Regions from separate parts of the Streptomyces kanasensis genome, predicted to be linked through region 3. Evidence: riboswitches for the same ligand, from Rfam matches in the RefSeq annotation. Region 3 holds a riboswitch; each other region holds the start of a gene.
The links. Region 3 has a riboswitch for cyclic di-AMP ahead of ACF053_RS22695 (transglycosylase SLT domain-containing protein). Riboswitches for the same ligand answer to the same signal wherever they lie in the genome.
Positions count from the first base shown of each region.

Region 1 (7,700 bases), on a different contig from region 3:
ATGCACCCCGGCGACGTGGTCGTCGCCGACGAGACGCGCGGCCCGTACGGCGCCACCCCGTGCACGGCCCCCGAGGCGCTGGTGGCCGCGGTCGCCAGGGCGCTGCCGGGACGGACGGTCCACACCGGGCCGCTGACCGGCTCCGACCACGTCGTACGGGGCGGGGAGCGGGCGCACCTGCGCGCCACCGGAGCGCTCGCCGTCGACATGGAGTCAGCGGCCTCCCTGCGGGCGGCGCTGGCCGTCGGTCCCCGGCCCGTTGCCGCCGTCCGGGTGGTCGTGGACGCCCCGGAGCACGAACTGGTCCGGATCGGGACGGTGCGCGGGGGAATATCGGCCTTCCGTGTCCTTCGTGCCGTCCTTCCCGCGTTCCATGAATGGCACCGTTCCCTGTAGCTCCCCAGGAGGTAGCCGGATGGCCATGCCACTCCGCCAGTCAGTCCGGGTCGGGACCTATCTGCTCGGGCAGAGGCTCCGCAAGCGGGAGAAGTTCCCCCTCATCGTCGAACTGGAGCCCCTCTACGCCTGCAATCTGAAGTGCGAGGGGTGCGGCAAGATCCAGCATCCGGCCGGGGTCCTGAAGCAGCGCATGCCCGTCGCTCAGGCGGTGGGAGCGGTCCTGGAGTCGGGCGCGCCGATGGTCTCCATCGCCGGCGGCGAGCCGTTGATGCACCCCCAGATCCACGAGATCACCGCCCAGTTGGTGGCCCGGCGCAAGTACGTCTTCCTCTGCACCAACGCCCTGCTGCTCCGCAAGAGGATCGCGGACTTCACCCCCTCGCCCTACTTCGCCTTCGCCGTGCACATCGACGGGCTGCGCGAGCGCCACGACGAGTCGGTCGCCAAGGAGGGCGTGTTCGACGAGGCGGTCGAGGCGGTCAAGGAGGCGAAGCGGCGGGGATTCCGGGTCACCACCAACTCCACCTTCTTCAACACCGACACCCCTCAGACCGTCATCGAGGTCCTGGACTACCTCAATGACGACCTGCGCGTCGACGAAATGATGATCTCTCCGGCCTACGCGTACGAGAAGGCGCCCGACCAGGAGCACTTCCTCGGTGTGGAACAGACCAGGGAACTCTTCCGCAAGGCGTTCTCCGGCGGAAACCGGCGGCGCTGGCGGCTCAACCACTCCCCGCTCTTCCTCGACTTCCTGGAGGGGAAGGTCGATTTCCCCTGCACCGCCTGGGCCATTCCCAACTACTCCCTCTTCGGCTGGCAGCGCCCCTGCTACCTGATGAGCGACGGGTACGTCCCCACCTACCGGGAGCTCGTCGAGGAGACGGACTGGGACGCGTACGGCCGCGGCAAGGATCCTCGGTGCGCCAACTGCATGGCGCACTGCGGCTACGAGCCCACCGCCGTCCTCGCCACCATGGGCTCCCTGCGCGAGTCCCTCCGCGCCGCCCGCGAGTCCGTCGCCGGCAACCGCGCGTGAGGCGACCGCGCGTGAGGCGACCGGGCGTGAGGCGGCCCCGCCTGACGACACGACCACGCCTGACGCGACCGCCGCGGCGCGGCGCCGCGCCGTGACCGCGCCCCCGGGAAAGGCCCCCGGGATGAGCCCCCGACGTGACGTTCCCGGACGGTGGCGGGACACCCCGCGACCTCCGGGCGCCGACCGGCGGGCCATGCGACCTGCCGGCCGCCGGGATCCGCGCCCCCCTCGTCGGCGCGGCTCGAAGACCGGCGGCCGCGCGGCCCGGACCAGCGGCGCGGTCGAGCCGTGGGACATGCCGGCCCTCCACGACCACCCGCCCGGCACGGCGCCGGGCGCACGGTCGCCGACCCCCGCCGGGGCACGTTTCGTCGACGCGGCCCCCTGCCGCCCCGCCGGCCGGCAGGGGGCCCACCCCGGCGGGCACCGCCCGGCGGACCACCGAGGCCCCGCGTCCCGCCACCCGGCCGGGGTGGCGGGACGAACCACGTACCGCGGCCCACGTCGCCGCCGGACGACCTGCGGAACGGAGTGCGGAGCGAGCCATGACCACCACCGACTTCGACCTGGGCAAGCTGCTCGCCGAACGCGCCGGCGAGCGCTACGAGCTGCACAGCCGCCACCTCAACCACCAGCTGCCCCGCATGCTGCGCACCCTCGGCTTCGACAAGATGTACGAGCGGGCGGCGGGCGCCCACTTCTGGGACGGCGAGGGGAACGACTACCTCGACATGCTCGCCGGCTTCGGCGTGATGGGACTCGGCCGGCACCACCCCGTGGTCCGCCGTGCCCTCCACGACGTCATCGACGCCGACCTGCCCGACCTCACCCGCTTCGACTGCGCCCCCCTGCCCGGCCTCCTCGCCGAGCGGCTGCTGTCCCACTCCCCGGGGCTGGACCGGGTGTACTTCGGCAACAGCGGCACCGAGGCCGTGGAGACCGCGCTGAAGTTCGCCCGCCGCGCCACCGGCCGCGAGCGCGTCCTGTACTGCGCGCACGCCTTCCACGGGCTCACCGCCGGGGCGCTGTCCGTCAACGGCGAGGCGTGCTTCCGCGACGGCTTCGCCCCGCTGCTGCCCGACACGGCGATCGGCCTCGGCGACCTGGACGCCCTGGAGCGGGAGCTGAGGCGCGGCGACGTGGCCGCGCTCATCGTGGAGCCGATCCAGGGCAAGGGCGTCCACGAGACCCCGCCGGGCTTCCTGCGGGCCGCCCGGGAGCTGCTGCACCGCCGGGGCGCCCTGCTCATCGTCGACGAGGTCCAGACCGGCCTGGGCCGCACCGGTGACTTCTACGCGTACCAGCACGAGCCGGGCGTCGAGCCCGACCTGGTGTGCGTCGCGAAGGCCCTGTCCGGGGGGTACGTCCCGGTCGGCGCCACGCTCGGCAAGGACTGGATCTTCAAGAAGGTCTACTCGTCCATGGACCGCGTCGTCGTCCACTCCGCCAGCTTCGGGGCCAACGCCCAGGCCATGGCGGCCGGGCTGGCCGTCCTCGCGGTGCTGGAGGGCGAGGACCTCGTCGGGAACGCCCGCCGCACCGGCGCGCTGCTGAAGGCCCGGCTGTCGGAGCTCGTCGGCCGGTACGAGATGCTCCACGACGTGCGGGGCCGCGGCCTGATGCTCGGCCTGGAGTTCGGCAGGCCCTCGTCCCTGGGGCTGCGCAGCCGCTGGACGATGCTGCAGACGGCCCGCAAGGGGCTGTTCGCGCAGATGGTCGTGGTGCCGCTGCTCCAGCGGCACCGCGTCCTCACCCAGGTCTGCGGCGACCGGCTCGAAGTGATCAAGCTGATCCCGCCGCTGGTCCTCACGGAGGGGGACGTCGAGCGGTTCGTCGCCGCGTTCACCGCCGTCATGGACGAGGCCCACAGCGGCGGCGGGCTCGTCTGGGACTTCGGGCGCACCCTGGTGAAGCAGGCCGTCGGCAACCGCTGACCCGGCTCCGGTGGGCGGTGGTGGCGGCCCGGCGGCCACGCGGCGGCGTCACCGCCCCGCCCGTCAGTCGGTGAGCAGGCGGTGGCGCAGCCGCTCGCGGGTCGCGCCGTCGAGCGAGAGCCCCTCGCTCAGGTACCGCTCGGTCGAGCCCCAGTGCTCCTCGATCGTCTCGTACGCCGTCGCCAGGTACTCGACGCGTGCGTCGAAGAGCGGCGCGAGGAGCTCCATCACCTCCGGGGACATCCCGGTGGGCGAGGAGTCGCTGCGGTGCACCTTGTACCGGCGGCGCGGGTCGTTCGACTTCAGGTAGTCCGCCTCGATCGCGTCCCGCTCGACACCGACGGCCAGCAGCGCCACCGCCACGGACAGGCCCGCCCGGTCCTTGCCCGCCGCGCAGTGCATCAGCGCGGGGACGCTGTCATCGGCGAGGGCGTGCAGCACCCGGCCGTGCTCGGCGGTCCGCTCGGCGATGATGCTGCGGTACGCGTACCGCATGCGCGCCGCGGCCTTGCCGTCACCGAGGAGGTCCCGCAGCTGCTCGATGTCGCCGTCGCGCACCATCCGCCAGAACTCGGCGCCGTCGGCCGGGTCGGTCAGCGGGATGTTGACGTTCCGCACGCCGGGCAGCTCGACGTCGGGCCCCTCCAGCGCCTGGTCGGCCGCGTTGCGGAAGTCGAAGACGGTGTGGAGCCCGAGCGAGGCGAGGAGGACGGCGTCCTCGGCGGTGGCGTGCGCGAGGTGCCCGCTGCGGAACAGCACACCGTCGCGCACCCGGCGCCCGTCCACGGTCGGCAGCCCGCCCACGTCGCGGAAGTTGCGCACGCCGGTGAGCTCCGGCTCGGCGGTCGGCGGGACGTCCGGCAGCTGCTGCGTCACGGGGGCTCCTCCGTGTCTGGCGTCGGCGACGGCCGCCGACGATGTCGCGGATCAGACGATACGACATCGCTTCCCCCGGTGAAGATCACCATGCGGGTCGTCCTCCTGTCGTCCGCACACGGCCCCCGCCCGTGGTCAGGGCCCTGCGGGGCGGGTGCGCGGGGCCCCGCGGAGTGCCGACCCGGCGGGTCGTTCTGTCCCTGTTCGGGGTCTTTCGCGTACCGGTCCGGCGGTGGCCGCCGTCGGCGCGGCCCCGGATGGGTGGGGGATGGGTCGATGGTCGCCCTGATCACGATCGGCGGCTTCTGTCCGTATTCGCGACGTAAGTAGTAACACGCCCCGTAAACAAGGGAGATGGCCTCCGGTGCGTGAGCAGCGTCATAGAAGTGACGGACCGTGGCCGACCGCGGCGCCGAAATGGCCTGTGCAGCACGGGAACACATGATCCGCAATCCACGGAGGGTGACCGGAATTCCGGCGCGAATTCCGAAGGATGAATGCACCGGCGCAACCATCCGCTTGTTCCCGGCGTCCTGACTCGCTTACGGTCCCGACCAGCCGGGCGGATCGCCGAATCCTGCCGCCGCCCCGGAATTCGCACTCACCCAACGTGTGGCAGGAGCGGGGGACCCAGGTAGTCCGCCGTACGGGAATTCCCGTACGGCTAGGGGTGAAGTCGCGCCACCGGCGCGGCCGGGCAGCTCCAGCCCGAACCCGACAGCTCACCTCGCAGGCGCCGGAGAGGAAAACGCCATGCCCGCCAAGGGTAAGCACCGCCGTCCCAAGTCCAGCCCGCTCACCCGCGGTTTCGTCGCCGCCGGTACCGGTGGCGCCGCCATCGCCCTCCCGCTCATCGGCGCGACCGGAGCCAACGCCGCCGCCCCCGCGGCCGCCCCGGCCACCGCCCCCCAGGCCGCCGTCGCGTCCGTCACCGAGGCCGCCAAGCCCGCCGCGCGGGTCTACACCGTCGCGGCCGGCGACTACCTGGCGAAGATCGCGCACAACAAGAACGTCAAGGGCGGCTGGCAGAAGCTGTACGCCGACAACCGCGACGTCATCGGCGACGACCCGGCACTCATCCACCCGGGCCTCAAGCTGACCCTCGGCGCCAAGAACCCGGACAAGGCCGACCAGGCCCGTCCCGAGGCCCGCGCCTCCCGCTCCGCCGCCTCGTCCCCGGCGCCGGCGAAGGCCGCCCCGGCGAAGGCCGCCAAGGTCGAGCAGCAGGCCCCCGCGCAGAGCAGCTCCTCCGGCTTCACCGCCCCGGTCTCGGCGGGCGTCTCCACCCCGTACCGCGCCTCCGGCTCCATGTGGTCCTCCGGCTACCACACCGGTGTCGACTTCACCGCCTCCTCCGGCACCACCGTCAAGGCCGTCGGCCCGGGCACCGTGGTCTCGGCCGGCTGGAGCGGCGCCTACGGCAACGAGGTCGTCATCAAGCACGCCGACGGCAACTACTCGCAGTACGCCCACCTCTCCTCCCTCTCCGTCTCCGCCGGCCAGACCGTCGGCGGCGGCCAGCAGATCGGCCTCTCCGGCTCCACCGGCAACTCCACCGGCCCGCACCTGCACTTCGAGATCCGCACCAGCCCCGCCTACGGCTCGGACATCGACCCGCTGGCGTACCTCCGGGGCCACGGCGTCAGCATCTGACGCCCGGCGCTCCGCGCGCCCCGCACCGCCGCACCGCGCCGCCGCCCGGCACCCCTGAGGGGTGCCGGGCGGCGGCGCGGTGGCGGAGATCACGCCCCGTCAACCCCTCCTACGGTCGCGTAGGTCACACCGCGCGGAGGATGATGTGCTGCCGTGGCAGACGATTCGACGATGGGGGAGAACGACGTGATCGGGTCGTACACGGCGATCGGCGACAGCTTCACGGAGGGCGTCGGGGACCCGGGTCCCGGCGGGCGCTTCGTCGGCTGGGCCGACCGCCTCGCGGTCCTGCTGGCCGACCGGATCCCCGAGGAGGGGCACTTCCGCTACGCCAACCTCGCCGTGCGCGGCAGGCTCCTCGACCAGATCGTGGCGGAACAGGTGCCGAGGGCGAAGGCCCTCGCCCCCGACCTGGTGACCTTCTGCGCCGGCGGCAACGACATCATCCGCCCCGGCAGCGACCCGGACGACGTCGCCGAGCGCTTCGAGCGGGCGGTCGTCGACCTGACCTCCCACATCGGCACGGTCCTCGTGACCACCGGCTTCGACACGCGCGGCGTGCCGGTCCTGCGCCACCTGCGCGGCAAGATCGCCACGTACAACGGCCACGTGCGCGCCATCGCCGACCGGTACGGCTGCCCCGTCCTGGACCTGTGGTCCCTGCGGACCGTCCAGGACCGGCGCGCCTGGGACCACGACCGCCTGCACCTGTCGCCCGAGGGCCACACGCGCGTGGCCCTGCGCGCCGCGCAGGTCCTCGGCCTGGAGGTCCCGGCCGACCCGGACCAGGCGTGGCCGCCGCTCCCGCCGCGCGGGACCCTGGAGGGGCGGCGCGACGACATCCAGTGGGCCCGCGAGTACCTGGTCCCCTGGATCGGCCGCCGCCTGCGGGGCGAGAGCTCCGGCGACCGTGTCTCCGCCAAGCGCCCGGACCTCCTGCCCCTGTGACCGGGGGCACGGGGACGCGGCCCACGGGGCGCGTCACTGCGGATGCCCGCCGCCGCGCCGGTGCCTGCCGGCGCGGCGGTCACCCCGTCCGCCCGGAGACCGCGCCGCGCCCGGCTCGGTGCCGGGGCGCGCATCAGCCGCGCACCGCTTCCGCCGTCACGCCGGCGTCCGCCCCGCCCGTCACGCCGGAGTCCGCGCCGCGCGTCAGCCGGGGCGGGTTCCGTGCGTCCGTCCCGCCCGTCACGGCGGCGTCCGTCCTGCCCCGCTACGCCGGTGCCGCGGCGCCCAGCTCGCGGGCGAGCGCCTCGTCCGCCCAGCGCAGCATCGTCCCGCGGGCCAGCGACCCCCGGTAGACCGTCATCTGCACCGCGAGCCCGTCCAGCAGCGCCGTCAGCCGGCGGGCCGCGCCACGGGGGTCGGCGCACCGGAACTCACCCGCCGCCGCCCCCTCGGCGAACACCTCCGCCAGGGCCGCCTTCCACTGCCGGTCCAGCCCCGCGGCGACCTCCCGCAGCGCCGGCTCGCGCGGGGCCGCCGCCCACGCCTCGATCCACAGCCGCCACCCCTTCGCCTGCCCGCTCGGCACGTACCAGCGCACCGCCGCGCGCAGCCGCCGCGCCGCCGAGGCCCGCCGCCCCAGGATCCGCCGCAGCTCCGCGAGGTCGCCCTCCGCCGCGTACGCGAACGCCGCGGCGACCAGCCGCTCCTTCGTGGAGAAGTGGTACAGCACCAGCGCCCCGCTCACGCCCAGGGCCGCCGCCACGTCCGCGACCCGCACCGCCGCGAGCCCCCGCCCCTCGATCTGCTCGACGGTCGCCCGCAGCAGCTCCTCACGCCGCTCGGCCGCGCCC
Region 1 covers NZ_JBIBSF010000001.1:790,526-798,225, reverse strand. Annotated here, with positions in the region: gene ACF053_RS03500 (phosphorylase family protein) at 1-396, shown strand, start outside; gene hpnH (adenosyl-hopene transferase HpnH) at 416-1,438, shown strand; gene ACF053_RS03490 (aspartate aminotransferase family protein) at 1,984-3,372, shown strand; gene ACF053_RS03485 (tyrosine-protein phosphatase) at 3,436-4,248, opposite strand; cyclic di-AMP (ydaO/yuaA leader) riboswitch at 4,841-4,999, shown strand; gene ACF053_RS03480 (M23 family metallopeptidase) at 5,002-5,901, shown strand; gene ACF053_RS03475 (SGNH/GDSL hydrolase family protein) at 6,073-6,849, shown strand; gene ACF053_RS03470 (TetR family transcriptional regulator C-terminal domain-containing protein) at 7,115-7,700, opposite strand, start outside.
Region 1: it holds a riboswitch for cyclic di-AMP, as region 3 does, so the genes downstream of both, ACF053_RS03480 (M23 family metallopeptidase) here and ACF053_RS22695 (transglycosylase SLT domain-containing protein) in region 3, are expected to answer to the same signal.

Region 2 (7,700 bases), on a different contig from region 3:
TGCGGACTGCACCACCCGGTCCCCCCGGAGCTGCTGCGGGCGGCGTACCGGCACCACGCGCCCGACGACGCGGGCGACCTGGACGACGTCCTCGCCTGGGCGGCCCGCCCCCGCCTCGGCGTGGCCGGACTGCTCGTCGAGGAGGACGACGGATGGCGGGCGTACGGTTCCCTGGTCGCCGACGCGCTCGCGGACGACGGCTTCCCCCCGGTGCCGGACGCGGTGTGGGACCTGGCCCTGGCGCACGACCACGAGGCCGTGGCGCAGGCGGCCGGCCGGCACTACCGGGCGCGCGCCGAGGCGGGGGACGCCGTGGCGATGCACCGCCTCGCGCGGCTGACCGGCTCGGTGGAATGGCTGCGGAACGCCGCCGCCGCCGGGCACGGTCCCGCCGCGGCCGAACTGGGCCGCTTCCTCGCCGACCGGGGCGAACTCCGCGCGGCCGAGCCGTACCTCCAGCAGGCCGCCGAGGCGGGCGACGCCACCGCGGCGACCCGGCTGGGCCTGCTGCTCGTGGACCGGGCACACCGCTGGTTGAACGAGGGAGCGGCCGGCGGCGACCCCGAGGCGGCGCACCGGCTGGGCGACCTGCTGTTCGCCGAGGGCGACGACGCACGGGCCCTCGACCGCTACAGCGAAGCGCTCGTCGCGGGTCGCACCTCCGTCGCGGGGAGCCTCGGGGCGCTCCACCGCTACCGGGGCGAGGAGCTGCTCGCGCAGCTGTGGCTGCGCCGGGCCGCCGACGCGCTGGACACCGCCCGGCCGGTCGAGCGCGCCCCGGACCGGTTCCGCAGCCGGAACGCCACCGAGCTGTTCCTCCACGAGTGCGTCGCCCAGGGGCTCGGCGCGGCCGCGACGCACCTCGGCGTCATGTGCGAGCAGGAGCACGACCGCCCCGGGGCCGTCGACTGGTACACGCGCGGCCACGAGCTCGGCGACGCCTACGGCGCCTACCGGATGGCCCGCCTGCTGGCCGAGTACGAGCCGGAGGAGGCCGCCGCCTGGATGCGGAAGGCCGCCGACGCCGGGCACCCGGGTGCCGTGCGGGCCCTCGACGAGGGGCCGGATACCGTCGGGGGGTGAACGCTCCCCACGACCCCGCCGTCCCCCCCGAGCTCTTCACCTGGGAGTTCGCCACCGATCCGTACCCGGCGTACGCCTGGCTGCGGGAGCACGCACCCGTGCACCGGACGCGGCTGCCGAGCGGGGTGGAGGCGTGGCTGGTCACCCGGTACGCCGACGCCCGGCAGGCCCTCGCCGACCAGCGGCTCAGCAAGAACCCGGCGCACCACGCCGAGCCGGCGCACGCCAAGGGCAAGACGGGCATCCCCGGCGAGCGCAAGGCCGAGCTGATGACGCACCTGCTCAACATCGACCCGCCGGACCACACGCGGCTGCGCCGGCTCGTGTCGAAGGCGTTCACCCCGCGCCGGGTCGCGGAGTTCGCGCCCCGCGTGCAGGAGCTGACGGACCGGCTGATCGACGGTTTCGCCGCGAAGGGCGAGGCCGACCTCATCCACGACTTCGCCTTCCCGCTCCCCATCCACGCCATCTGCGACATGCTCGGGGTGCCCGCCGAGGACCAGGACGACTTCCGGGACTGGGCCGGGCAGATGATCCGGCACGGCGGCGGGCCGCGCGGCGGGGTGGCGCGGGCCGTGAAGCGGATGCGGGCCTACCTCGTCGACCTGATCCACCGCAAGCGGGAGGGGTTGGGGCGGGGCGGGGACGACGACCTGATCTCCGGGCTCATCCGGGCCTCCGACCACGGCGAGCACCTCACCGAGAACGAGGCCGCCGCGATGGCCTTCATCCTGCTGTTCGCCGGTTTCGAGACCACGGTCAACCTCATCGGGAACGGCACGTACGCCCTGCTCCGCGACGACGTGCAGCGCACCCGCCTCCAGCGGTCGCTGGCCGCCGGGGAACACGGACTGCTGGAGACCGGCGTCGAGGAACTGCTGCGGTACGACGGGCCCGTGGAGCTCGCCACCTGGCGCTTCGCGACCGAGCCGCTGACCCTCGGCGGGCAGCGCGTCGAGGTGGGCGAGCCGGTCCTGGTCGTCCTGGCGGCCGCCGACCGGGACCCCGAGCGGTTCGACCGGCCGGACACCCTGGACCTCGCGCGGAGCGACAACCAGCACCTCGGCTACGGGCACGGCATCCACTACTGCCTGGGCGCGCCGCTCGCCCGGCTGGAGGGGCAGACGGCGCTCGCCACGCTGCTGACGCGCCTGCCCGACCTGCGCCTCGCCGTCCCCCCGGAGGAGTTGCGCTGGCGCGGCGGACTCATCATGCGGGGACTGCGCACGCTGCCGGTGGAGTTCACCCCCGAAGCAAGCTGACACTCCGTCATGACTGTGATCTTCGCGTAATCTCCCCTGCATCGACTTGTGACTGGCGTTCGAATGCCGCTACGTTCACCGTCACCTCAGCAGTCACGCGAAAGGTTGAACGCATGCGCTCCGGGAACGGACGACACCGTCGACCCCGTCAGGCCCCCGCCCTCGTCGTCGCCGCGGGGGTGACCGGATCCGCGATCGCCCTGCCGTTGCTCGGCGCGGGCACCGCGTCCGCGGCCGACGCCGAGACCTGGAACCGGGTCGCCGAGTGCGAGACCGGCGGCATGTGGAGCGCCGACCTCGGCAACGGCTACTACGGCGGCCTCCAGTTCTCCCAGGAGACCTGGCAGGCGTACGGCGGCACGGCCTACGCGCCCCGCGCCGACCTCGCCAGCCGCGCCCAGCAGATCGCCGTCGCGGAGAAGGTCTTCGCCGCGCAGGGCGCCGCCGCCTGGCAGACCTGTGCCCCCATCGCCGGCCTGACCGTCGGCGGCGGCTCCACCACGGAGACCGACCCCGGCACCTCGCCCGCCCCGTCGGCGAGCGCCGAGGAGCCCGAGGCGTCCGCCGAGCCCGCCCCCGACGCCGGCACGCCCTCCACGGCGGACCGGCCCGCGACCGGCACCGAGGCCGCCACCGGCTCCGGCGCGCCCGGCTCGGGTGAGACCGGCTCCGGTGAGACCGGCGCCCCCGCGGGTTCCGGCGCCACCGCGTCGCCGACCGCGCCGGCGGCGACGCCGACCGCCCCGGGCGGGTCCACCGCCGAGCCGTCCCCGACGGCCCCCGGCGAGGCCCCCGTCGACGGCGGGGTCCCGACCCCCGCGTCCGGCACCGGCAAGCACCGCGGCGAGCCGGCCAAGGAGGAGGGCGCGGCCGGTCCGACGGCCCCGGTCCCCGGTGACGGCTCCGTCGACGCCGGCGCCGCGGTCGAAGGGCGCGGAACGGGTACGCCCACCTCGCGGGGTGACGCCACGGCACGTACCGCCGACGGTCTCGCGGCCGACGGCACGTACACGGTCCGGCCCGGCGACAACCTCTGGGCCATCGCGGACGCGCACGAGGTGCCCGGCGGCTGGACGGCCCTCTACGACGCCAACCGCGAGGCCGTCGGCACCGACCCGGACCTCATCGTCCCTGGCCAGAGCCTCGATCTCGCCCCGTCCGAGGGGTAGTTACGGGCTGAATGTCCGTTTCTCGGAAGTGAGACAAGAGTCTCTTCACCCCAACTGGTGCGTCGCCGCCGCCCGGTCCGTCCGTTTCGGCCCCTACCTGCGCAAACACCCGTAAGGGACAGGCAAGTAGGGGCAGATTGACCCGGATGTCCCCCTTTGAACTTCGGGGCGGTCTGTGATTACCGTCGAGACCAGCTCGCCACCGCGGGCCCCGTCCGACCGGTAACGCCGAATCCTGCCGCCGGCGACGGGAACAGTCGACGCTTCCAGCGCCGTGGGCAGGAGCGGGGGACCCAAGGTAAGCGCCGGGGCCGGGCCGTCCGAGGACGGCCGGGACCGGCTAGGGGTGAAGCCGTGCGCCACCCAGCGCACGGCCGGGCACTCACCAGGCCCGAACCCGACAGCTCACCTCGTAGGCGTCGGTGAGGAGACACAACCATGCTTTCTTCCGGCAAGCGCAAGCACCGCCGCCCGTCCAAGGCCGTCCGTTTCGCCGCCTTCGCCGGCATCACGGGTGCCGCCGTCGCCGCCCCGCTGCTCGGCGCCACGACCGCGAACGCCGCCACCGCCGCCGAGTGGGACCGCGTCGCGCAGTGCGAGTCCGGCGGCGACTGGTCGATCAACACCGGCAACGGCTACTACGGCGGCCTGCAGTTCTCCGCCTCCACCTGGGCGGCCTACGGCGGCACCGCGTACGCCCAGACCGCCGACAAGGCCTCCAAGTCGCAGCAGATAGCCGTGGCCGAGAAGGTCCTCGCCGGCCAGGGCAAGGGCGCGTGGCCGAGCTGCGGCGTCGGCCTGTCCGGTGCCGCGTACGACGGCGCCGCCGCCGAGCGCACCGCCGAGGAGCCCACCACGCGCAGCGAGCAGCGCACCGCGCCGAAGGCCGCGACGCCCAAGGCCGCCCCGAAGTCCTCCGGCACCGTCACCACCCCGACCGGTGCGAAGGTCGAGAAGGGCGACGGCGAGTACCGCGTCAAGGCCGGCGACACGCTCGGCTCCATCGCCACGGCCGAGAAGGTCACGGGCGGCTGGAAGAAGCTGTTCGACCTGAACCGGGACATCGTCTCCGACGCCGACCTGATCTACCCGGGCCAGCAGCTCCACCTGAGCTGACCCCCTCCCGCGGCGACCGGCCCCGGCCCGACGCGCCCTCCACCCGGGGGTGGGTCGGACCGGGGCCCTCCGTCGTCACGACTCCCGTACGAAACGGGGCGAACCGGGCCAGGACGGATGAGTGTCGACCCGCTCAGCGTGATTACTCATCAGTAGGGACGCTGTCAGTTCGTCCCGACTCATGGGTGGTTGTGCCCTTTTTCGTCCCAGGAGGCGGGCGGTCGCGGGCACCGGCCCCGGAGCCGGTTAGGCTCTTGCCGCAAGGGTGAAGCCCCTGCACTCCACGCGTCACATCCCAGAAGGAGATGCTCGTGCCGTCCATCGACGTCGTCGTAGCCCGGGAAATCCTGGACTCCCGAGGCAACCCCACGGTCGAGGTCGAGGTCGGCCTCGACGACGGCAGCACCGGCCGTGCTGCCGTCCCCTCCGGTGCCTCCACCGGTGCGTTCGAGGCCCTCGAGCTCCGCGACGGTGACAAGGACCGCTACCTCGGCAAGGGTGTCGAGAAGGCGGTGCTCGCCGTCATCGAGCAGATCGGACCGGAGCTCGTCGGCTACGACGCCACCGAGCAGCGCCTCATCGACCAGGCGATGTTCGACCTGGACGCCACCCCGGACAAGTCCTCCCTCGGCGCCAACGCCATCCTCGGCGTCTCCCTCGCCGTGGCGCACGCCGCCTCCGAGGCCTCCGACCTCCCGCTCTTCCGCTACCTGGGCGGCCCGAACGCGCACCTGCTGCCGGTGCCGATGATGAACATCCTGAACGGCGGCTCGCACGCCGACTCCAACGTGGACATCCAGGAGTTCATGATCGCGCCGATCGGCGCGGAGTCCTTCTCCGAGGCCCTGCGCTGGGGCACCGAGGTCTACCACACCCTCAAGAAGGTGCTGAAGGAGAAGGGCCTGTCCACCGGCCTCGGCGACGAGGGCGGCTTCGCCCCGAACCTGGAGTCGAACCGCGCCGCGCTCGACCTCATCCTGGAGGCGATCAAGCAGGCCGGCTACACCCCGGGCCGCGACATCGCGCTCGCCCTGGACGTCGCCGCGTCCGAGTTCCACAAGGACGGCGCCTACGCCTTCGAGGGCAAGTCCCGCACGGCCGCCGAGATGACCGAGTACTACGCCGAGCTCGTCGAGGCGTACCCGCTTGTCTCCATCGAGGACCCGCTGTTCGAGGACGACTGGGACGGCTGGAAGACCATCACCGAGAAGCTCGGCACGAAGGTCCAGCTCGTCGGTGACGACCTGTTCGTCACCAACCCCGAGCGCCTCGCCCGCGGCATCGAGGAGGGCGCGGCCAACGCCCTGCTCGTCAAGGTGAACCAGATCGGCTCCCTCACCGAGACCCTCGACGCCGTCGAGCTGGCCCAGCGCAACGGCTTCAAGTGCATGATGTCCCACCGCTCCGGCGAGACCGAGGACGTCACCATCGCCGACCTGGCCGTCGCCACCAACTGCGGCCAGATCAAGACCGGCGCCCCGGCCCGCTCCGAGCGCGTCGCCAAGTACAACCAGCTGCTGCGCATCGAGGAGATCCTCGACGACGCCGCGGTGTACGCCGGTCGCAGCGCCTTCCCGCGCTTCAAGGGCTGACGCCCGCCCGACGCCGCAGTTGCGCACGTCCCCGGCCACGGTCCCGTACCGTGTCCGGGGACGTCGTACGTCGTACGTGAGGAGGGGCGAGCCGATGGGCCAGGACCGGGACCGGTTCTCGACCGCGACGAGGCTGCGACTGCTCGGCGAGCAGACCGCCGCCCGCGTCTACCGCTCCCAGAACCGCCGGCAGGCGCGCCGCTCCCGGCTGACCGGCCGGGCCGCGTTCCTCGCCCTCGTGGTCTGCTCCATGGTCGTGGCCCTCGCCTACCCGATGCGCCAGTACGTGTCGCAGCGCGGCGAGATCGCCGAGCAGGAACGGCTCGCGGAGCAGGCGGCGGCCCGGGTCGAGCGGCTGCGCGACGAGAAGGCCCGCCTCCAGGACGACGCCTACGTCCGGCAGCTCGCCCGCCGGCACCTGCACTACGTGCTCCCCGGCGAGACGGCCTTCACCATGAACGACCCCGAGGCGGCGCGCGAGCACCGCCCCGACCAGGGCGGCACCGGCCGGCCCTGGTACTCGAACGTCTGGGACGGCGTGGACCGCGCCGACCAGGAGAACCGATAGCCCCGTAGTTCCACCAGGATCAAGGCAGGCATGGAAACGCCCCCTCCGCAGACCGAACGCACCGAGCCGACCGAGGCCGACGTCGCGGCCTTCCAGGACCAGCTCGGCCGCCCGCCGCGCGGCCTGCGGGCCATCGCGCACCGCTGCCCGTGCGGCAACCCCGACGTGGTCGAGACCGCGCCCCGGCTCCCGGACGGCACGCCGTTCCCGACGACGTACTACCTCACGTGCCCCCGCGCGAACTCCGCGATCGGCACGCTGGAGGCGAACGGCGTCATGAAGGAGATGACCGAGCGCCTGGCGCGCGACCCCGAGCTGGCCGCCGCCTACCGCGCCGCGCACGAGGACTACCTCGCGCGCCGCGACGCCATCGAGGTGCTCGCCGGCTTCCCCAGCGCCGGCGGCATGCCGGACCGGGTGAAGTGCCTGCACGTCCTGGTCGGGCACTCGCTGGTCGCCGGACCCGGCGTCAACCCCCTGGGGGACGAGGCGCTCGCGATGCTCCCCGAGTGGTGGGCGAAGGGCCCGTGCGTCGGCGCCGACCGGGAGCCCGGGGGCGCGGCGGCCGGGGCCGGCGGCGCGTCGGCGGACGCGGCGGACACCGCCGGTGGCGGCGCGGAGGGCGGCCGGTGACCCGGGTCGCCGCCGTCGACTGCGGCACCAACTCCATCCGCCTGCTCGTCGCGGACGTCGACCCCGACGCGGGCACCCTCGTCGACCTGGACCGGCGGATGACCGTGGTCCGGCTCGGCCAGGGCGTCGACCGCACCGGCCGGCTCGCCCCCGAGGCACTGGAGCGGACCTTCGCCGCCTGCCGCGCGTACGCCGCCGTCATCCGTGAACTGGGCGCCGAGAAGGTCCGCTTCGTCGCGACCTCGGCCTCCCGGGACGCGGAGAACCGCGAGGAGTT
Region 2 covers NZ_JBIBSF010000005.1:483,672-491,371, forward strand. Annotated here, with positions in the region: gene ACF053_RS16130 (hypothetical protein) at 1-1,083, shown strand, start outside; gene ACF053_RS16135 (cytochrome P450 family protein) at 1,080-2,345, shown strand; gene ACF053_RS16140 (transglycosylase family protein) at 2,459-3,514, shown strand; cyclic di-AMP (ydaO/yuaA leader) riboswitch at 3,775-3,948, shown strand; gene ACF053_RS16145 (transglycosylase family protein) at 3,953-4,630, shown strand; gene eno (phosphopyruvate hydratase) at 4,942-6,222, shown strand; gene ACF053_RS16155 (FtsB family cell division protein) at 6,317-6,790, shown strand; gene ACF053_RS16160 (DUF501 domain-containing protein) at 6,821-7,423, shown strand; gene ACF053_RS16165 (Ppx/GppA phosphatase family protein) at 7,420-7,700, shown strand, end outside.
Region 2: it holds a riboswitch for cyclic di-AMP, as region 3 does, so the genes downstream of both, ACF053_RS16145 (transglycosylase family protein) here and ACF053_RS22695 (transglycosylase SLT domain-containing protein) in region 3, are expected to answer to the same signal.

Region 3 (7,700 bases):
GCGTAGGTGCCGAAGGGGTCGTCCCCGGTGCGGGTGACGACGGCGGCGGAGCGCCCCAGTCGGGCGGCGGCGACGGCGACGTTGGTGGGCGAACCGCCGAGGAACTTCCCGAACGTCTCGACCTCGGACAGCGGCACGCCGGTCCGGAGCGGATAGAGGTCGACGCCGATGCGGCCCATGGTGATCAGGTCGAAGGTCTCGGCGGAGTGGGGCATGCGCGTCGCTCCTGGTGCCGGCGGGCGGTGGGCAGGGGGCGGTGACCGCTGTCCCCAGGTCTACGGGGTGCCCGGGGCGGTGTCAACGCCGTGTACGGACATCCTGACCTCGTCCTGAGAGGATGTCCTGACAAGGTGTTGACAGGGCGCCGCCCACCCACTTGTATCCGAACCGTGCGACCGGGGCGGCCGGCCCGGGACCGGGGCGCGCCCGCGGGCGGCTCCCCTCACCCCCGTGGCCCCGTCGTCGTCCCTCGCCCGCCCCGCCGACCGCCCGCCGGGTGAAAGGACCGCCGTATGGACGCCGCCGGCCCCGTGTCGGGCCCCGCCGGTCCCCCGCTCCTGGACCGCATCAGGGTGGGCTCCGCCCCCGACTCGTGGGGGGTGTGGTTCGCGGACGACCCGCGGCAGGTGCCCTGGGAGCGGTTCCTCGACGAGGTCGCCGGGGCGGGGTACGAGTGGATCGAGCTGGGCCCGTACGGCTATCTGCCCACCGACCCGGCCCGGCTCGCCGACGAGACGGCCCGGCGCGGCCTGCGGGTCTCGGCCGGCACGGTCTTCACCTCGCTGCACCACGGGCCGGCCGTCTGGGACGCCACCTGGGCGCACGTCCGTCAGGTGGCGGCGCTCGCGCGAGAGGTGGGGGCCGGGCACCTGGTGGTCATCCCGTCGTTCTGGCGGGACGACCGCACGGCGGCGCTCGTCGAGCCGCCGGAGCTGACCGCCGAGCAGTGGACGCACCTCGCGCGCGGCACCGAGCGGCTCGCCCGCGAGGTGCGGGACCGGTACGGCCTGCGGATCGTCGTCCACCCGCACGCCGACACGCACCTCGACACCGAGGAGCACGTCGAGCGGTTCCTCGACGCCACGGACCCGGGGCTCGTGGACCTGTGCCTGGACACCGGGCACTACGCCTACTGCGGCGGTGACAGCGTCAAGCTGATCGAGACGTACGGCGAGCGCATCGGCTACCTGCACCTCAAGCAGGTCGATCCGGCCGTCCTCGCCGACGTCGTGGCGAACGGCGTCGCCTTCGGGCCTGCCGTGCGGCGCGGCGTGATGTGCGAACCGCCGTCCGGGGTGCCCGCCCTCCCCCCGGTCCTGGCGGCGGCGCAGCGCCTGGGCGTGGACCTGTTCGCCATCGTGGAGCAGGACATGTACCCGTGCCCGCCGGAAAAGCCGCTGCCCGTCGCCGTGCGGACACGGCGGTTCCTGCGCTCCTGCGGCGCCTGACGGCGTCCCCGCTCACCCGGAAGGGACCCTGGACCATGACCCAGCACGGGACGCTCGGCGTCGCCGTCGTCGGCACCGGCCGGATGGGCGCCGACCACGTCCGCCGCATCGACCGGGTGATCGCCGGGGCGCGGGTGGTCGCCGTCGCGGACGTGGACGCCGGGCGGGCCGCGGCGGTCACCGCGGCCGTGGACGGCTGCACGGTGCACACCGACCCGGCCGCCGCGATGGCGGCGCCGGGCGTCGACGCCGTCGTCGTCGCCTCCCCCGGCCCGGCGCACGAGGCGGCGCTGCTCACGGCGCTCGAGTACGGACTTCCCGTGCTCTGCGAGAAGCCCCTCACCCCGGACGCGGCGGCGGCACTGCGGGTGGTGCGCGCCGAGGAGCGGCTCGGGCGGCGGCTGGTCCAGGTGGGCTTCATGCGGCGGTACGACGCGGAGTACCTCGGGCTGAAGGCCCTGCTGGACGAGGGCGGGCTGGGACGTCCGCTGATGTTGCACCACCGGCACCGCAACGCCGCCTCGCCGCCCGGGTTCACCGACGCGATGCTCGTCGAGGACTCGGTGGTGCACGAGGTGGACGTGACCCGCTGGCTGCTGGGTCAGGAGGTCGCGGCGGTCACGGTGCTGCGCCCGAGGGCGTCGGGCAACGCCCCGGAGGGGCTCGCCGACCCGCAGTTCGTGGTGCTCGAGACGGACGGCGGCGCCCTGGCCGACGTGGAGGTCTACCTCAACTGCCGCTTCGGCTACCAGGTGCAGGCCGAGGCGGTGTGCGAGAGCGGCACGGCGCGGATCGGCGACGCGCACGGCATGCTCCTCACCACGGCGGGCCGCTGGGGCGGCCGGGTCGCGGCGGGGTTCGAGGAGCGGTTCGAGGACGCGTACGACCGCCAGGTGCGGGCCTGGGTGGACGCCACGCGGCGCGGTGAGGTCACCGGGCCGAGCTGCTGGGACGGGGGTACGCGGCGGCGGCCGTGTGCGAGGCGGGGGTGCGCGCGCAGGCCGGCGGGGGACGCGTGGAGGTGGCGCTCGCCGAACGCCCGGCCCTCTACGCCTGACGGGCAGCGGCGCCGGTGCGCTCCCGCCGGCGCGGCTGCCGGGGCGGGCACCGCGCCGCCGGACGGAGCAATGGGCGTGCGGCCGGGGCGGTGGCGCGCACAGTGGCCGGGACACCGTCTCCTCGAAGGGGGTCCCCATGCCTGGACGCATCCTGCTCGCCGCGCCGGCCCTGGCGTGCGCGCTCGCGGTGACCGCGGGTGCCGCCACGGCCGCCGTCGCGGCCGTCACCGACGCGGACGGCCGCGGCACGGGCGGGCGCGGCACGATCAGCGCCCACCCGGGCCCCCGCGGTACGGAGGTTCTCGGTACGAACCTCCCCGGTACGAACCTCCCCGGTACGGACGTCCCCGGTACGGACCTCCCGGGTACGGGTCTCCCCGGCCCGGACGGCACGGGTGCGGACGCCCCGGGCGCGGGCGGTCTCCTGTTCGGCGTGGGCAACGTCGTGCAGCGGCCGGAGCACCGGCCGGTGAACGACTGCGGCAACCAGGACGGCGGGGGCTGGTCCGCGGACGCTTCCGGCCTCACCGCGCCGCCGGATCCGGGGCAGGGCTCGGGGACCTGCCCCGGAGGGACGGTCAGTACGGCCCGTTGACGTTGTCGATGGAGCCGTACCGGTCGGCCGCGTAGTTGCACGCGGCGGTGATGTTGGCGACCGGGTGGTACGGGTCCAGCGGCGTGCCGGGCACGTGGTACGCGGTGAAGGTCGGGTCGATGACCTGGAGGAGGCCCTTGGAAGGCGTTCCGGCGGCCGCGTTGGAGTCCCAGTTGTTGATCGCGAGCGGATTTCCCGAGGATTCACGCATGATGTTCCGGTGAATTCCCTCGTAAGTGCCGGGAATTCCGTGCCGCGCCAGGACGTCCAGGGATTCCCTGATCCAGCCGTCGAGGTCGTCGGTGTACGTCTTCGCCTGCACGGGGGCCACGGCCGGGCGGGCCTGGGAGCGGTCGGCGCGGGCCGGCGCGGGGCGCTCGGCGGCCTTCGCGCCGAGCGTGAGCTTCATGCCGGGCCGGATGTGTGACGGGTCGTCACCGATGACCGGACGGTTGTCCTGGAACAGCTTCTTCCACCCGCCGGTGACCGCGTGGTCGGCGGCGATGCGGAAGAGGGTGTCGCCCGCGGCCACGGAGTACGTCGTGGGCTTGGCGGCGGTCACGGCGGCGGTCGGCGCGGCCGTGACCTGCGCCGGGGCGGCCAGCTGCGTCGTGGCGGGCGCCGCCGAAGCGGTCGTGGCGCCGACCAGGGGCAGGGCGAGAGCGGCTCCACCGGTGCTCGCGACGGCGAGGGTACGGGCGAGGCGGTTGTTCCTGGGACGGCGGTGCTTACCCTGTGCGGGCATGGGGGCGTTCCTCTCCGGCGCCTGCGAGGTGAGCTGTCGGGTTCGGACGGGAGATGTCCGGCGGTGGCCGCGGCCACCACTCCACCCCGAGCCGCTCCGGGAACCGGACCGGCGACTTACCTGGTTCCCCCGCTCCTGCCGTGCGTGAGTGGGTGCGGAGTCCGGAAGGCGGCAGGATTCGGCGTTCCCTCCGGAATGCGGTGACCGTAGACGACGGCGGTCGACGGGAACAAGGCCCGGAATTCCCACAGGTGATCAATTCCCAAGACCATTCCGCGTGAATTCCTTGACACCACAGGCCGTCCGGGAATGACGGGCGGTTCCCCGCGTGACCGACGTCACGGGACGCGCCGGCCGCGACCGGGCGACGCAATGCGCCCTCTACGGTGGCCAATTACCACTCACAACCCCAAAACACCCCAAGGGCCACTGACGGCGACGAACCGGACATGACCGCGCGTCGGAGCCGTTCGGGTGAGCGCGCCGCCCGGACGGGTCCGGGGACGCGCCGAGCGGTTGCGTCACCTCGACGAGCATTCAGGGTTAAATCGATCGGAAACGGCCAACAAAGGGATGGATAGTGCAAAAGACGGCATTTCTCATGGCTCACCGTCGGGTGTGGGCGACCTCGGCGGTGCTTCTGGGCCTCACCACGCTGGCGGCCACGACCACTCCCTCCGCGGCGGTGCCGGAATCCACCCGCGCCGCCGCGCCCGGATCGGCCCGCTCCGTCGTCGTCGACTGGGCGCGCACCACCGCGGAGACCGTCGACCAGAAGGGGAGCGCGTCCGAGGAGGTGCTCTGGCACGCCCTCGTCTCGGTCGCCGTCTACAACGCGGTCGTCGGCGTCGAGGGGCGCTACGAGCCCTACCGGTGGCGGGAGCGGGCACCCCGCCCCGCTTCGGCCGTCGCCGCGGCGGCGACCGCCGCCCACGACATCCTGCGTCACGCCTTCCCCCAGGCGGCGGGCAAGCTGGCGAAGGCCCACACCGCCTCCCTGGCGAAGGTGCCCGACGGGCCCGCGGAGGACGCGGGGGTGGCCTTCGGCCACCGGGCCGCCCGGCACGTCATCGACCTTCGCGCCGGTGACGGCTTCGGCACCAAGGTCGACTTCCCGCACGCGCCCGGCACCGGCGTCTGGCGCCCCACCCCGCCCGCGCACGAGCCCTTCGCCAGCGCGTGGCTGGGCCGGCTCCGCCCGCTGCTCATGGACCGGCCCGAGCAGTTCCGCCCGGGACCGCCTCCCGCGCTGACCTCCGCCCGCTACGCCGCCGAGCTCGAGGAGGTGAAGACCTTCGGCTCCAAGACCGGTTCACGGCGCACCCCGGCGCAGACCTCCACCGCGCTGTTCTTCACCAAGCTCGACCTCCAGGGGGCCCTGGCCGACCGGGCCGCCCGCCGGCGCCTCGACCTGGTGGACACCGCCCGCCTGTACGCCGCGGTCAACACCGTGCAGGCCGACACCGTCATCGCCGCCTGGGACGCGAAGCTCCGCTACGGCTCCTGGCGACCCGTCACCGCCCTCCACGAGGCGGCGAACGACGGCAACCCGCGCACCGAGCCCGCCCCCGGCTGGCAGCCGCTCCTCGAAACCCCCGCGCACCCCGACTACCTCAGCGGCCACGCCGCCACGGCCGGCGCTCTGACGCGGACGTTGACCCTGCTGTCCGGCAGCCCGCGGCTGGACCTGCGCATCACGTCGATCGTCGCGAAGGCCACCCGCACCTACACCCACGCCCGCGACTACGACCGGGACGCCATCGACGCCCGGGTGTGGGCGGGCATCCACACCCGCACGGCCGACGTGGTCGCCAACGCCACGGGCCGGCAGGTGGCGGCCTGGGCGCTGGGCCGGTACTTCCGGCCGGTGCGCGGCTGACGCGGCACGCCGACGCGCGGGTACGCCGGCGGAACGGGGTCCTCCCGTCCGCCGGCGTGCCCGCGCGCACAGTCGCACCGGGGACCGACCGGTACGCCGGCACGTCGAACGCGTCCCACGGGCGATCCGTGGCCCGAGGCGGGCGGAGCGGGGCGGCCTCGCTCCGGTCGTGGCACGTGGCCGCCCCGCTCCTGGCGCCCGCGATGACGCGGCCGCCGGCCCTCGTTCAGCTGCCGGTGGGGGTGACGCCGAACATCAGGGTGCGACGGGCGACGTCGTAGTGGACGGTTCCGGTGTTCGACAGCAGGTCCTGCAGGACGTCGGCGTCAGCGGCGTCCACGGTCAGCACCTCTTCCCAGGCACCCTCGTCCAGGACGAGCTGGAGGGTGAAGGTACCGGGGCCGGCGGGGTCGCCGGCGACCCAGCTGAACTGGTAGTGGCTGAGCTGGCGGACCTTGATGCTGTCGTCGGTGAGCGGTTGCTCGACCTTGGGCATGTGCTTCTCCTCGTGCGACGGGCGGTGCTCCCCGCGGGAGGGTTCGATGGGCGCCGGGGCGGCCGGTCTCGTCCTCTGCCTACGGGACGCTCGTGGTCAACGGTCGTCGCGCCGCCGGTCGGGCCCATCGGTCTCGATGTGCTCCTTGCGGACCTGGCCGCGGACTTCCTCTTCCTCGACGTGCTCTTCGGTCTCCAGGCGCACCCGCTCCACCGGGACGGCCTCGGTCTCGACGACGGGGCGCTCGGCGTGCAGCGTGACCTCGTGCTCGGCCTCGGTGATCTCCGGGCCGGACAGTGCGGCGTCGCGGTTGGCGTCGGTGATCGGCTCGCGTTCGACGCGGACCTCCTCGTGCCGCACGGGGACGGTCTTCTGGACCTCCTCCGTGACCACGTACTTGCGCAGGCGGGCACGGCCCACTTCCTGCCTCTCGGTGCCGACGTGCAGCCGCTCCTCGGAGCGGGTCATCGCGTCGTCAGCGCCGCGGTCCGTCGCGGCCGGCCTGGTCCGGCCTTCGGTGTCGGAGCGGGCCCAGCCTCCCTCACCGGACCGGTTGGCCTGCTCCCACGACTCGTCCCACGCGATGCCGTAGTGCTCGTACAGCCGGTGCTCCTCGTCCTCGGACAGGTGCCCGCCCGCGTCGACGTCCACGTTGGGCGCGTTCTTGACCTTGCTCTTGTCGTAGGGCACCTCCAGGTGGTCACCGACCACCGTGGCGTCCTTGACCGGCACGAAGGACTCACTGGTGCCGAACATTCCGGTCTTGACGCTGACCCACTCCGGGCGGCCGGTGGCGTCGTCGAGGAAGACGTGCCTGGCTTCGCCGATCTTGCTCCCGTCGGGGTCGTAGACGGGATGGTCGAGCACGCTCGGGATCTGCTCTCGGGTGATCATGTGAACCCTCCTGCTTCCTCATCGGGGCTTCCCCGTCCGGCTCACCGATCTCGACGGGACGAAACATCCCCTAGCGCACAAAAACGGCATTACCGCCGTCGGCACCGGCCTCCCTGCTCGTCGCGGCCCCGCTGGACGGCGACGGGCAGGGGGGTCGGTGCCGGCGAGGCAGGCAGGGGGCCGGTGCCGGTGGGGCCGGGGGCCGGCCCCTGGTCCCACCGGGCCGTATCCCGCTACCTGAGGTGCGCGGCGAGCGGGAGGTTCTGCCGGCGCACGTCACCGGCGACGAGCCTGGCCACCCGCTGGGCGCCGTGGGTGTCGAAGTGGGTGCGGTCGTCGCAGAAGAAGGCCCCTACGGGTCCCGATCCGTAGTCGCCGTCGTGGGGGCAGAAGCGCAGGCTGTTGTAGAGCGAGACGCTCAGCGTCTGCAGGTCGACGACCGGCGCCCGGGCGGCGGTCCCCGCGGCGTACGTCTGCTCGACGAAGCCGCGGTTCCTGGTCGCCGTGCTGCCGGAGCAGGTGAGGGCGGCGACGGGGGTGAGCAGCACCGGGTGAGCGCCCCGGGCGAGGGCGGCCTTCGCCATC
Region 3 covers NZ_JBIBSF010000009.1:212,834-220,533, forward strand. Annotated here, with positions in the region: gene iolC (5-dehydro-2-deoxygluconokinase) at 1-215, opposite strand, end outside; gene ACF053_RS22680 (sugar phosphate isomerase/epimerase family protein) at 513-1,448, shown strand; partial or broken gene ACF053_RS22685 (Gfo/Idh/MocA family protein) at 1,484-2,505, shown strand; gene ACF053_RS22690 (hypothetical protein) at 2,643-3,101, shown strand; gene ACF053_RS22695 (transglycosylase SLT domain-containing protein) at 3,085-3,846, opposite strand; cyclic di-AMP (ydaO/yuaA leader) riboswitch at 3,852-4,007, opposite strand; gene ACF053_RS22700 (vanadium-dependent haloperoxidase) at 4,448-5,725, shown strand; gene ACF053_RS22705 (hypothetical protein) at 5,952-6,221, opposite strand; gene ACF053_RS22710 (DUF2382 domain-containing protein) at 6,318-7,115, opposite strand; gene ACF053_RS22715 (SGNH/GDSL hydrolase family protein) at 7,349-7,700, opposite strand, start outside.

Region 4 (7,700 bases), on a different contig from region 3:
CACCGACCGGGGCGCGACGACGACGGACCCCGGGGTCGCGCCCACCCAGACGGTCGCCAGCCCCGACCCGAAGACCCCCGGGCCCAAGCCCCCGGGTCCCGAGAGTCCCGGCGTCGAAGTCCCGCCCGACGCCCCGTGAGCGGGGCCCCGGCGGAGCAACCCCTCGCCAAGGGCCGGGCGGGCGGCGGCGACACGTCGGGCACCGCGCTCGTCAAGGCCCTCGTGGCGCAGGCGTCGCTCGTCGCGGCCCTCATGTTCTACCTCGGCGCGATCTACACGGGACGCTTCTACGGGTACTTCCACCTGGGGCCCGCGTCCCTCGACTTCGCCTTCTCCCACCTGGCGCTGCAGAGCCTCCACCTGCTCCGCCTGGAGGTCCTGACCGTCGGCGCGGTCCTGGTGGTGGTCCTGTTGTTCGCGCGGGCCGGCGCTCGCGAGCGGCCGCCGGTCAGGGCCGCCGCGACGGTCCTCGCGTGGCTGGCGCGCCTCCACCTGGTGTTCGCGGTCGCCGGCCTGGTGCTGCTGGTCCTGTGGCAGCGGATCCAGCCCTACGGCTGGGTCGCGCCGCTCACTCTCGCCGTGGGCCTCCTGCTGGGGCAGAGCCCGACCGTGCGGGGCGGACGCCCGGAGGGCCTGTGGGGCAGGGCCGTACCGGTCTTCGCCGCGCTCCTCCTGTTGTTCTGGTCCCTCACGCTCGTGGCCGGGCACCTCGGCGAGCGGGACGCCCGGGACCGTGCGCGCACCGTGCGCCGGTGGCCCGCCGTCGTCGTCCTGAGCACCCAGCGGCTGGCCATCGCCTCACCGACGGTCACGTACGAGCAGCTCGGCGCCGACCTCCCGCACCGCCACCGCTACACGGGACTGCGCCTCCTCCTGGAACGCGCGGGCCGCTACTACGTCGTGCCCCTGGACTGGCAGCGCAGGACGGATCCGATCTACGTCCTGAAGGAGAGCGAGAACACCTGGATCGCCCTCATGCCGGGAGTACAGCCCTCACGCTGAACCCGGCCGCAGGCCGGAGGGAACCGTTCCGGGGCACGGAAGCGTACGGGGGCGCGCACGCCGGCGTTCCGGTACGGGGCGTTCCGGTACGGGGCGCCCCGATGCGACCGGCCCCGGGCCGCGTCCCGTGCCGGGGAGCGACGGACCGGCTGGAATCGAACGAGCTGTGGGGCGCACCTGGGTGACCGGTATTCACCCGTGCATCGAGACCCGGATCGCAGGCTGCGGCGGCACCGCGCGGACAGTCGTAATCGGAAGGGGTGATTCCGCCGTGAATCCCCCTGTTCACAGGGGGTTTCAGGCCATCTCGCCCTGCCCGGAAACACCCGGAATGTCAGGAAGGGGTGAGCGGTGAGGAGTCTCACAAAAAGCCGAATCTGTTCGAACTTTCGGCTCGACATGGGTCAAGATCCGTGACGACGACAAGCCCTCGCCGCCGTGGCGGGGCGGTCCGGGCGGACGCCGAGTCCTGCCGCTGCCCGGATGACTGAGTCGACGGTATGTGAATCGGCAGGAGTGGAGGACCCAGCAGTACGGGACGTGTGCACCACGGCCGTCCCTTGGGGTGAAGCCGCGTCAGCGGCCGGGCAACTTCGCCAGCCCGAACCCGACAGGTCATCCTTCGCAGGCGGATGACGAAGGGTTGCGCATGACCGCGCAGATGAATGTCCCGTCCGTGCTGTCCCGGACCGGTACGGTCTCGGCTCTCACCATCGCCGCAGTCTGCGGCTCGCTCCTGGCCCCCGGTGTCGCCCCGCAAGCGGAGGCCGCGGCTCCCGCGCCCGCCGTCAAGGCGCTCAACGTGGCGGCCTCGAAGAAGGGCTCCCCGTACAAGTACGGCGCCGTCGGCCCGAAGCGGTTCGACTGCTCCGGGCTCACGCTCTACGCCTACAAGCAGGCCGGCAAGACGCTGCCGCGCACCGCGCAGCAGCAGTACAACAAGACCCGGCACATCTCGGCCGCCGGCCGCCAGAAGGGCGACCTGGTGTTCTTCCACTCCGGTGGGCGGGTCTACCACGTCGGCATCTACGCCGGCAGCAACAAGATCTGGCACTCCCCGAAGGCCGGTTCGGTGGTGAAGCAGGAGCGGATCTGGTCCAAGGCGGTCTACTACGGCCGCGTGCGCTGACGGACACCGTCGGCGCGGGGTGCCGGGACGGCGACGCGTCCCGGCACCCTTGCCGTGCCGGCCGCGAGGGGGCCGTTCAGTCGAGGACGACGCAGGCGGCGGCCGGCAGCTCCAGGGCACCCGCCGGGTGTGGCGTCCCGGTCTCCGGGTCCACGTCGAACCACGTCACGTCGCCGGACCACTCGTTGGCCACGTACAGGCGGCGGCCCGGGGCGTCGAGCACCACGTCCCGCGGCCAGACGCCGCCGCAGCCCACGCTCCCCGTGACGCGGGGCTTCTCCGCGCCGTCCTCCAGGGAGAGCGTGAGCAGCCTGTCGCTGCCGCGCACCGCCACCCACAGGAAGCGCCCGTCCGCCGCGACGCCGACGACCGACGGGTGCAGCCGGCCGCCCTCCGGAGCCGGGTCGGTGTCCACGGCGACTTCCGCGAGCGGCTGCAGCACTCCTGACGCACCGTCCCACCGGCACACCGTCAGCTGCGGTGCCAGCTCGTGCAGGACGTAGACCACCTCGCCGTCCGGGTGGAAGGCGAGGTGTCGCGGCCCCGAACCCGCCCGCAGCGCCGCCTCGCCGTGCACCCGCAGCCCGCCGGTGTCCGGGTCGGGCGCGCAGACCCGCACGGAGTCCGTGCCCAGGTCCACACCGAGCACCCAGCGGCCGCCCGGGTCCCCGACGACCTGGTGGGCGTGCGGCGCCTCCTGCCGGTCCGGGTCCGGGCCGGAACCGTGGTGCGCGAGGACCACGGGCGGCCCGCCGACGGCGCCGTCGGGCGCGAGCGGCAGGCTGCTCACGCTTCCGGAGGCGTAGTTCGCGGTCAGCAGCCTGCCGCCGGCGAGCCCCAGGTGGGTCGGCCCGGCGCCGCCCACCCCGACCGGCGGGCCGAGCGGGGTGAGCCGCGGCCCGTCGGCCCGGAAGGCGGTCACCGCGCCCGGGTCCGTCTCGCTCACCGCGTACAGCACCCCGGCCCGCCGGTCGAGGGCGAGCCACGCCGGGTTCGGCGCGGTGGCGACCACCGCGACCGGGGTCAGCGCCCCGTCCCCGGGGTCCACGGCCGCGACGGTGATGCCGCGGCCACCTCCCGAGGTGTACGAACCGATGTACGCCCACCGCTCGGGTCCCGGCCCACCACCCGGCCCCGCACCTGGCGCGTCGTGTGCGCCCCCGCCCGGCGCGCCGCCGGTACCGCCCGCGTGTGCCGCCGCCGCGTCGTCGCCCACGGTGTCCCCTTTCCTCGCATGTCCTCGGGTGTCCTCGGGGTCCGGCTGTCCTCGGGCGTCCCCGCTGTCCTTGCCCGCGCCGCCCTGGCCGTCCTCGTGGCCGTCCGGAGCCCATCGTCACCGGGCGACGCGGTCGCCGCGCGCCGGAACCCTCTTCCGGGCGGTACGGGTACGGCGACCCGCGCGGGGTGCGGAGGTGGCACGGCCGGGGCGATGATGGACGTACCGGAGGACCCGCGCGGCCGCGAACGCCCACCCCCGGGGGGTGCAACGGAGCGCCGCCATGACCACGCACAAGGTCGGCCGTGACATCACCGTCCTCGGGGACTCGCTCCCCGTCCCCGGGATGGGCTTCCTCACCGTCAACGCCTTCGTCCTGCACGCCCGCGAGCCCGTGGTCGTCGACACCGGGCTCGGCCTCCCCGACCGTGACTTCCTCACCCGGCTCGGCTCCGTGATGGATCCGGTCGACGTGCGCTGGATCTGGCTCACCCACCCCGACCGCGACCACACCGGCGGGCTCTTCGACCTGCTGGAAGCCGCCCCCGACGCACGCGTCGTCACCACGTACATCGGCGCGGGCATCATGTCCACCGAGCGGCCCCTGCCCACGAGCAGGGTCTTCCTGCTGAACCCGGGACAGTCCCTCGACGTCGGCGACCGCACCCTGTACGCCTTCCGGCCGCCGCTCTTCGACAACCCGGCGACCGTCGGCTTCTACGACGACCGCTCCCGCACCTGCTTCAGCTCCGACTGCTTCGGCGGCCCCATGCCGACCTCCGAACTGGCCGACAGCGGGGACGCCGGGGTGCTGGACGCGGACGAGTTGGAGGGGGCGCAGCTGCTGTGGGCGACCGTCGACAGCCCGTGGGTGCACATCGTGGACCGCGACGGGTTCCTGGCCGGCCTCCGGCCGCTGCGCGAGATGGACCCGGAGACCGTGCTCTCCGTGCACCTGCCGCCCGCCGTCGGCATCACCGGGCGGATGCTGGACACCCTCGCGAAGGCGCCCGCGACCGACCCGTTCGTCGGGCCCGACCAGGAGGCGCTGGAGCGGATGCTCGCCGGCTTCGAGCCGGCGCGCCCCCGGGGCGGCGCGCCGGCGGCGTGAAACGGAGGACCGTCCGGCCCGTACGCGGGCGCGGGCGGTCGGGCGGCGCGGTCAGCCGGCCACGAGCTCCGGGTGGTGGCGACGGGCCACCTCCGGGTGGGCGCGCACCCATCCCTTCAGCTCGTTGCGGCCGTACTCGGCGTGCAGCGGGTTGGCGCCGTCCTGGGCGACGCCCGGCGCGTGCTCCAGGTAGGCGCCGGGAACCGTCTCGATCACCGCGTCCAGGCGGGGGTTGTAGAAGAACGGCACGGAGAACCGCTCCACCGCGCCGGGCGGGCTGACGACCCGGTGGTCCGTCGCCGAGAGGTACCCGTCGGTCGCTATCTCCAGCAGCTCGCCGAGGTTCACGACGAACGCGCCGGGCAGCGGCGGCACGTCCAGGTAGCCGTCGCCGGAGCGCACCTGCAGGCCGCCGACCTCGTCCTGGAGGAGAAGGGTCAGGAAACCGTAGTCCTTGTGCGCGCCGACGCCCTGGGCCGCCCCGGACGGCGCCGACCCGGGGTACCGGATGAGCTTCGTGTGCAGGTGCGGCCGGTCCGCGAACGCCCCGTCGAAGAAGTCCGCCGGCGCCCCCAGGGCGGTGAGCAGCTCGCGCAGCAGCCGGTGGGCCACCCCGGCGAGCCGGTCCTGCCAGGCGAGGACGGCCGTGCGCAGCTCCGGCAGCGCCGACGGCCACTGGTTGGGGCCCTCCAGCCAGAGGTACGCCGGGTCGTCCGGGCCCACGGGGACGGGCGGGCGCTCGGCGCCGACGTCCAGCTGGTCGCGCCAGTCGGAACGGCCCCCGGTGAGCTCGTGCCCGACGCGGGTGTAACCGCGGAAGTGGGGCGAGTTCAGATTGCTCAGCGCCAGCCTGTCGGCCTCCGGGAGGGCGAAGAACGCCCTGGTCAGTTCCAGCAGGCGGGCCGTCTCGCCGGAGGTGACGCCATGACCGGTGAGGTGGAGGAACCCGACGTCGCGGGCCGCGGCGAGCAGGTCGCGGTGGAACGCGTCCCGGGTCGCCGGGTCGTCCGCCGCGGACAGGTCGATGACGGGCAGCGAGCGGGTGGTGGCGGCAGTCATGGCCGGCATGGTGGCCTTCCGTTTCGAGTGTGACGAGGCCCCGCTTCCCGATGTTGGCGGGATCGCGGCGTACGGAAGGCGCCGGCGTGGGTGTGCCGGAGAGCGTGCGTCCGCTGCAGGACCGGTGGAGAGGTGGAGAGGGGGAAGTCAGTCCTGGCGCAGACAGCTCATGGTCGTGACGCGCACGTAGTCCACGTGGCGGCGCATCACGAGAAGAGTCACCCGCACAGCTTAGCGCGGGGTGTTCGGGACGGTGGGGAGACGTCCGCCACAACGGGGGGCGGTTCCGGCCCCCGTACCGCCGTGCGCGGCGGAGCCCGGCCCCGCCCGGGCGAGGGCCGGGACGGCCGGAAGACGGCGGAGAGGCGCACCGGACGGCACCGCGCGCCGGCGGGTGCCGCGCCGCGCACCGGGTGCGCCGCGCCGCACCGGACGGCGCCCGCTCACCGGACGGCACCGCCACCCCCGGGCGCCCCGCGCGCACGGCGCCGGCGGCGCGCCGCCGGGCGGGGCGGGAGGCGAGTGGGCAAGGCAGGCGGGACGGCGGGGCGGCGGACGGCGAGACGCCCCGCGACGGGGGTCGCGGGGCGTCTCGCCGTGCCGTCCGGAGCGGTGCCGGAGGGACGGGGTGCGGACCGGAGGGCCGGGCTCAGCCGATCCCGGGCACCAGGCCCAGGGCCGGTGCCACCGGGGCGACGACCTGGCGGAGCTGACCGAGCTCCTGGATCCCGCTGAGGCCGCCGAACTGCTCCGTGATCCGCGGCACCTGCGAGCGGTACTGGGGATCGATGCCGCTGACCGCGAGGTCGTCGACCTGGCTGAGCAGGGAGGGGCCCTGCGGGCCGGGGGCGGGCACGAGGGCCGCGTGCGCGGCCGGTGCGGCCAGGGCGGAGGCCCCGGCGGCGACGGCGAGGGCGGCGAGAACACGCTGGGTCTTGGTCATACCGGGATCAACGCCCCACCTCCGCCCAGGACACGGCCGGCCGGGCGTCGGCGGCCCGCGCGACGGCGGAACGCAGATGCTTCACCATTGCACCATGTGTTACGACCCCGTTACGCCTCGTTAACACGGGTGCATTTCGGGCTCCTAGCCTGGGGCCGTCACCGTCACCGACCGAGAGGACCCCTCCCATGAACGCCCAGACCCGGCGCACGGCACGGACCGCCCGGGCGGCTCGCGCGGCACGGACCACGGTCGGCGCGGGACTCGGCGCCCTGCTGGCCGGGGTGACCGTCCTGGCCCCGCCCGCCACGGCGGCCACCCCGACGGCCGCCGAGCGTGCCGCCTCCGAGCCCGTCGCGCCGTGCGTGACCCACTGGCAGAGCTGGCGCTACACGCAGGTCACCAACGACTGCGCCACGAGCCTCGACGTCAAGGTCGTCTACGAGGACGGCGCCGAGGGCCTCTGCCACCCCGCGCAGCCCGGGACCACCACCACGATCGGCGAGGGCTACACCGGCCGGCACGGCCACGTCGCGTACGTCGCCACCTGCTGAACGGCCCCGCGTACGGCGCCCCCGCCCGTCACCCGATGGGCCCCCGGCCCCGAGCCGGCGCGCGGCGGTGCGCCTAGCGTCGACACGACGGCCACCCACGGCCGTGTCGGAGGAGGCGCCCCATGGACCACCGCACCGCCGCGGCCCGCACCCCCGCGAGCCACAGCCCCGCGGCCCGCACCGCCACCGGCCGCACCCCGGCCGGGCGCAGCGCCACCGGCCGAACCGCCACCCGCCGGGCCAGGCGGGGCCCGGCGTGAGGGGCGGCGCCGGGGCCGTGCCGGTGAGTCCGCTGTACGGCCGGACCGCCGTCGTCACCGGAGCGGCGCGCGGCCTCGGCGCCGCCATCGCCCGCCTCCTGTCCGAGCGCGGGGCCCGGGTGGCGCTCCTCGGGCGGGAGAAGGAGACCCTCGCCCGGGTGCGGGTCCGGCTGCCGGGCGAGGCGTCCTGCTGGGAGGTCGACGTCACCGACGACGCCCGCATGGCGCGGGTCGCCGCGGAGGTCGCCGAGCGGTTCGGCCCCCCGTCGGTCGTCGTCGCGAACGCGGGCATCGCCGAGGGCGGCCCCTTCGCCGAGTCCGACCCGGCCGTCTGGCGGCGCGTCATCGAGGTGAACCTGATCGGCAGCGCCGCCACCGCACGCGCCCACCTCCCCGCCCTGTACGAGACCCGCGGCTACTTCCTCC
Region 4 covers NZ_JBIBSF010000001.1:393,527-401,226, reverse strand. Annotated here, with positions in the region: gene ACF053_RS01690 (hypothetical protein) at 1-139, shown strand, start outside; gene ACF053_RS01685 (hypothetical protein) at 136-1,002, shown strand; cyclic di-AMP (ydaO/yuaA leader) riboswitch at 1,486-1,648, shown strand; gene ACF053_RS01680 (C40 family peptidase) at 1,652-2,131, shown strand; gene ACF053_RS01675 (lactonase family protein) at 2,208-3,227, opposite strand; gene ACF053_RS01670 (MBL fold metallo-hydrolase) at 3,631-4,458, shown strand; gene ACF053_RS01665 (isopenicillin N synthase family dioxygenase) at 4,510-5,517, opposite strand; gene ACF053_RS01660 (hypothetical protein) at 6,167-6,460, opposite strand; gene ACF053_RS01655 (alpha-amylase) at 6,649-7,014, shown strand; gene ACF053_RS01650 (hypothetical protein) at 7,137-7,274, shown strand; gene ACF053_RS01645 (SDR family oxidoreductase) at 7,292-7,700, shown strand, end outside.
Region 4: it holds a riboswitch for cyclic di-AMP, as region 3 does, so the genes downstream of both, ACF053_RS01680 (C40 family peptidase) here and ACF053_RS22695 (transglycosylase SLT domain-containing protein) in region 3, are expected to answer to the same signal.